2 regions of the Gardnerella piotii genome follow, and region 2 is predicted to be linked to the other one. Evidence: riboswitches for the same ligand, from Rfam matches in the RefSeq annotation. Region 2 holds a riboswitch; the other holds the start of a gene.
The links. A riboswitch is a leader RNA that binds a small molecule or an ion and turns the genes downstream of it on or off. The one in region 2 is predicted to bind thiamine pyrophosphate.
Positions count from the first base shown of each region.

Region 1: it holds a riboswitch for thiamine pyrophosphate, as region 2 does, so the genes downstream of both, ACPEIW_RS04095 (ABC transporter permease) here and ACPEIW_RS04675 (ATP-binding cassette domain-containing protein) in region 2, are expected to answer to the same signal.

Region 1 is NZ_CP187450.1:982,102-985,270, forward strand. Features, by position in the region: gene eno (phosphopyruvate hydratase) at 198-1,493, opposite strand; TPP riboswitch at 1,641-1,747, shown strand; gene ACPEIW_RS04095 (ABC transporter permease) at 1,758-2,546, shown strand; gene ACPEIW_RS04100 (ABC transporter substrate-binding protein) at 2,577-3,169, shown strand, end outside.
Region 2 is NZ_CP187450.1:1,136,132-1,139,300, reverse strand. Features, by position in the region: gene ACPEIW_RS04680 (dipeptidase) at 1-835, shown strand, start outside; TPP riboswitch at 915-1,017, shown strand; gene ACPEIW_RS04675 (ATP-binding cassette domain-containing protein) at 1,244-3,169, shown strand, end outside.

The DNA of each region.
Region 1 (3,169 bases), 150 kb from region 2:
TTCCGTTTTTAGTTTTCCATAAAAAATAGCACTATTTTGATGAGAATGAAAGTAATTTTAGAAAAATTTATATATTTTTTCAAAAAATCGCTAAAATATACGAAAAACGGCCAATCGCACGAATGCGACTGGCCGAATTATGCTACAGTCTAGATCTTAAACAAGACTTACGTAGAACTTATAAAAGCTCTAGCATATTACTTCATATACTTCTTGCAAGCCTTGAATGCGCTGTAACCAGCATACTGAGCAGTAGAACCAAGCTCTTCTTCAATCTCAAGCAAGCGGTTGTACTTAGCAATACGCTCGCCACGAGCAGGAGCACCAGTCTTGATTTGGCCAGTGTTCTTAGCAACAGCAAGATCAGAAATGGTGGTATCTGGGGTTTCGCCAGAACGGTGAGAAACCATGGAAGTGAAACCATTCTTGGTTGCAAGCTCAATAGCGTCGAGAGTCTCGGTAACGGAACCAATCTGGTTCAACTTTACGAGCAAGGAGTTAGCTGCTCCAAGCTCAATGCCCTTAGCCAAACGCTTTGGATTAGTAACGAGCAAGTCGTCACCAACGAATTGCAAACGATCGCCAAGACGCTTGGTGATTGCTGCCCAATCATCCCAGCCTTCTTCCTGGAATGGATCTTCGATAGAAACGATTGGATACTCGTTAATGAGCTTCTCGTAGTAATCAAGCATGTAAGCAGATTCGCGCTCTTCGCCGTCGAAACGATACTTGCCAGTTTCCTTGTTGTAGAACTCAGAAGAAGCAACGTCGAGGGAAATACCAATCTGCTTGCCTGGCTCGTAACCAGCAGCTTCGATTGCATCCATAATGTACTTCAAAGAATCTTCGTTGGACTTCATCTTTGGAGCGAAGCCACCTTCGTCGCCAAGACCAGTAGCCAAGCCTTCCTTCTTCAAAACGTTCTTTAAGGTGTGATAAACCTCAACGCCAGCACGCAAAGCGTCGCTATAAGTAGCAAAGCCGTATGGAGAAATCATGTATTCCTGAATATCGGTTGCAAAATCAGCGTGAGCACCACCGTTCATAATGTTCATGTTTGGAACTGGAAGAATGTGGCCATTTGTACCGCCAATGTAGCGATACAAAGGAAGCTCAGCAGACTCAGCAGCAGCATAAAGAGCAGCAAGAGAAACGCCAAGAATAGCGTTTGCGCCAAGCTTGCCCTTGTTTGGAGTGCCATCAAGCTCGATCATTGTTTCATCAAGAGCGCGCTGATCAGAGGCATCCATGCCAATAACCTTTGGAGCGATTACTTCGTTAACAGCCTTAACTGCTTCCAAAGTACCCTTGCCTTGATAGCGAGACTTATCGCCATCGCGACGCTCCCAAGCTTCTGCCTCACCAGTTGAAGCACCAGAAGGAACTAAACCAATTCCTTGAGCGCCATCTTCGGTCTCCAAATAAACCTGAACAGTAGGATTTCCACGAGAATCCAAAATTTCGCGTGCATATACGCTTTCAATAGCTGCCACAACTACTCCTTATTTATCTGTTGGTTGTGTAACATATTTAAGATTAATGCGTTTTATGGACGTTATTTCGCAGCGTAAGTCGTTAAGCATACAAGACTATATAATCCAAGCTTTTGTTAATTTGTCCACACCTTTGTACAATAATAACAAACTGACACGGGGTGCAATTATTTGCTTGATTGTAATTGCTGAGATTATACCCGTCGAACCTGATATAGCTAGTACTATCGAAGGGAATGTCGAATGGTTAGCCATTGTAAGAGCATGCTAAAAAATGCATCTTCTTCACTACGTTTATGTGTGCCATGGCTTTCCACACTTGTCATACTTATTGGATGGTTTTTAGCTACACTTGGGCCTAAAGAGACTAGGCACATTCCATCACCTGCAGAAGTAATTAACGCTTTTCAAGAATTAAACTCAGAAGGTTTAATTTGGCCTTCGTTGGGAATTAGTTTTACAAGAGTTATTGCAGGATTATGTTTAGGAATGATAATTGCAGTTCCAGCAGGAGTTATTTCTGGTAGCACAAAGCTGGGCGACATTATTATTAACAAGCCTGGCCACATGCTACGGTCTGTTCCTTTTACTGCACTAGCACCTTTGCTTATTATTTTATTAGGCATTGGTGAGACTATGAAAATAGCTCTTATTGCTATAGGCGTATTTGGAACGTTCTACGTAAATATGAGGGATGGAGTTCGTAATATTGATCCCAAACTCTTGGAATTAGCTCGCGCATACAAAGTAAATAGCAAAACAGTATTTTTCACAATTCTTCTTCGAGGAGCGCTACCTAACTTTATGACTGCTTTACGCTTTGCAATATCAGTGTCTTGGGTGGCATTGGTAACGTGTGAAACAGTCAACGCTTCAAAAGGAATTGGATATGTTCTTGCAAGATCACAAGAATTTTACAGACCAGATCAAATGCTGCTATGCATAGTTTTATACGCGATTGCAGGTCTACTTTCTGAAGGAATTGCAACACTTTTAGAAAAAATTTGCATGCCTGAGCGACGTTCATCCATCGTTAAAATCAAACAGAACTAAGAATATTAGCAAAATAATTAGGAGAATAAAATGGCTAAATTCGCATTATCTACAACAAGCAAGCGAGCATTAGCAGCTTTCTGCGCGCTTTGCACAGCAATCACCCTAGCATCATGCGGAAGCTCCAACAGCAAAACACAAGCATCATCCGCAAAATCTTCCACAAATACTACTAAGCAAGTAAAAGAAGATACTGGAACTTTAAGAGTAGCATACTTGACTTCTGCAAATTATTTAACAACTCTTTCAAATAATACAAAGATGGCAGATAAGATCTTTGGCAAGGCAAAGGTTACATTTAGCGGACCATATGTTCCTCCAGAAGCAAACACTGCAGTAACTTCTGGAAACGCAGACGTAACAACCACAGGATCTGGCCATTTTATTCATTTTATCTCCAAAGGCCAGCCATGGGTTGCTTATGCTATTAACTATTACAATGGAAACGCTCAAGGAATCGTAGCAGCACCAAATAGCGGAATCAAATCGCTTAAAGACTTGTACGGAAAGAAGATTGGAATTATTGCTAAAGGTGGAAGTGGAGATTATATAATTCACAAAGCTTTTGAAAAAGCAGGACTTGACCCATCCAAGGTTCAAGAAGTAGAGATGAGTCCGAAGAA
Region 2 (3,169 bases):
TGAATCCGATGTAATTATTGTTGCAGACTCTGGAAATTGGTCTGCTGAAGTTCCAAGCCTTACGACTAGCTTGCGCGGAAACACTACTGTAGACGTTAAGGTTAAGGTTCTTGATCATCAAGTTCACTCTGGTCAATTTGGTGGCCCTATTTTAGACGCATACACGCTTGCTTCAATGCTTGTTGCTTCTCTTTACAACAAAGACGGCGATTTAGATGTTCCTGGAGTTGAATCGCAAGAGCCTGTTGGTGGATTGCAACGCGATTTAGATGAGACTCAAGTTAGAGCCGATTCTTCTGTAGTTGATTCATACAAGCTTGCAGGAACTGGATCTTTGGCTGCACGAATGTGGACTAAGCCAAGTTTGACTGTTATTGGAATGGACGCTCATCCAGTAGAGGAAAGCTTTAACGTTATTGCTCACGAGACACGCTTGCGACTTTCGCTTAGAACTGCGCCTTGCCAGCGTCCAGAGGAAGCACAAAAAGCATTGAGTGACTTTTTGATTAAAAATGCACCGTTTGGCGCGCAAGTAACTGTAGATCCTTTAGATAATGGCATGGGTTGGGCTATGGATCCAAATGCTGTTGCAACTAAAGATGCGCTCGCATCTATGAAAGACGCTTTTGGTGTGGATCCTATTAATAAGGGCGAAGGTGGTTCGATTCCATTTATTCCAGAATTGCAACGAATCTTCCCTAAAGCTCAAGTTTTAGTTACGGGTCCAGAAGATCCAAAGTCTAATGCTCACAGCCCAAATGAGTCGATTTCTCTTTCTGGCTTGAAGTCAAATATTGTAACGGAAGCTTTGCTTCTTAGTCGTTTAGGGAAGTAGTGTTGTAAGTTATAACTCGCGCATAAAAGCGCGCGAACATGTTGATTTTGTGCGCGAGTCTACACAATGCCGTAAAATTTTCACTAGACACGGGTGCTTTGCGTTAATTCGTAAAGCTGAGAGAAACCGCTTGAACGTGAATCCAGGTAATACTGGCGCACGGAGATCTGTTTTTCCCGTGCCTAAAAGTAAAAAGGCACAATCATGTCAACAAGCGTCTTCTATGCATATAGCAATTAAATGCTGTATGCTGTTTAGATTTTTCTAAGCAAGTAGGCGTTTTGGGATTGTAGGATTTGCTAAGATTCTAAGATTTGTTAAGATTCTAAAAATCTATAGTAAAGTCTAATAATCCTAAAAATAATTTAATAAATAATTAAATAAAATCATTGCCATAAAGGATTTGCTATGCCCGATGCATATAAAACGCAGGTTTTGAACAATGCTAACCAGTACAAAGCTGAAACTTTCCTTCCATCGGCTTTTAGTGCTGCTAAGTTGCGTTTTGAGAATTGGGGTTATCGTCATGCCTCTCGCAAAGCGTTTGCTGTTCGTGGTTTGAACCTGACTATTGAAGCAGGGCAGAGAGTATTGCTATTAGGAGCATCGGGCATAGGCAAGTCCACTATTCTTGAAGGTGCTGCTGGATTAATCGGCAGCGATATTATTCTTAAAAGTGATTCAAACGATAAAAATAGTAACTCTTCTTCGCATAATGTTTTAGTTGAAGACGAAGATGGCGGAGTGAGTGAAGGCGCAGTATTTGTAGACGATGTACCAGTTCATAAGGCTCGCGGACGCGTTGGTTTAGTTTTACAAGACCCAGAATCTCAAGCGATTTTTCAACGTTTAGGAGATAACGTTGCGTTTGGTCCAGAAAACATGAATGTTCCGCGTAAAGAGATTTGGAATATTGTTGACGAAAGTCTTAAAGAGGTTGGCTTAGATGGCTTGCAACTTCATCGCTCTACTGCACATTTAAGCGGTGGTCAAATGCAGCGATTGGCTCTTGCTGGTGCGTTGGCAATGAAGCCTAGTGTTCTTCTTTTAGACGAGCCTACAGCAAATCTGGATCCAGACGGCGTTGAGCAAATTGTTTCAGCAGTTGGAAAAGTGCTTGACGATACTCATGCAACCATGGTTCTTGTTGAACATCATGCGCAGCCTTGGATTGATTTAATTGACCGAGTAATTGTTTTGGGGCTTGAAAATAGCGGTAATAGCGGTAATAGTAATAGCGAAGATAGCAAAAACTTTGTTCACGATGACGATATTGCAAGAGACGAGAGTGCTAAAACAGTAATCGTAGCCGACGGAACTCCAGACGAGGTGTTTAATCGCAAGGATCTTGATTTTGAAAATCTTGGAATATGGCTCCCGGATAAGTATAAGGATTCAAAAAATCGCAATATAGGCAGGATTCATGTTGAAGGAGAGCCTGATTGTGATCCTTCTGTAGGAGATGGGAAAGTAGTTTTATCTACAAAAAACCTTGCGATTAGTCATACGGATACTCCAATAGCTAAAAACATTAATCTTGAATTTAATTCTGGCCAAATAACGGCTTTGGTTGGCGCAAATGGTGCTGGAAAATCAACTTTGTCTCTAACTTTGGCAGGATTAATTCCGTCAATAGAAGGCGAAGTTGTAGCAAGCGAGGAACTTTGTAAAGATTTAGACTCAAGTGATCCTATAAAGTGGAAGTCAACTGAACTCGCTAAAAGAATATCGTATGTTTTCCAAAATCCAGAACACCAATTTGCTTGCGGAACTGTTTTAGAAGAGGTTATGTTAGGCCCTATTAGAACAGGCATGAGCGAAGAGGATGCTCGAGCAAAAGCTAAAGAATTGCTAGAGCGATTCAGATTAGGCAGATATGCCAACGCCAATCCGTACACGCTTTCTGGAGGAGAAAAGCGCAGGCTTACAGTTGCTGCATCTTTGGCTGCAGCTCCAAGGGTTTTGATTTTAGATGAGCCAACTTTTGGCCAAGATCGAAAAACGTGGATGCAAATTATAAAGCTGATTGCAAGTCTTAGAGCAGACGGCGTTAGTGTTATTGTTGTTACTCACGATAAAGAGCTAGTAGACGCTCTGGGCGCGCGTTTGGTTGAACTTTTGCCAGTTAACAATGCTAAGAATAGTGATTCTGGAGATTTATCAGATTTACAAGAATCGCAAGCAAAAGAAGATTTAGAATCATCGCAAAGCTTGTCTTCTACAACTAATTCAACGAATATTTCTCGAATAAAAGTTAGCGCTGTAAATAAGCGTGATGAGAAAGAAAGAGCCGCAAGTTGCTCGCCATTTTTGGCATCGCTAAATCCTGTTTAC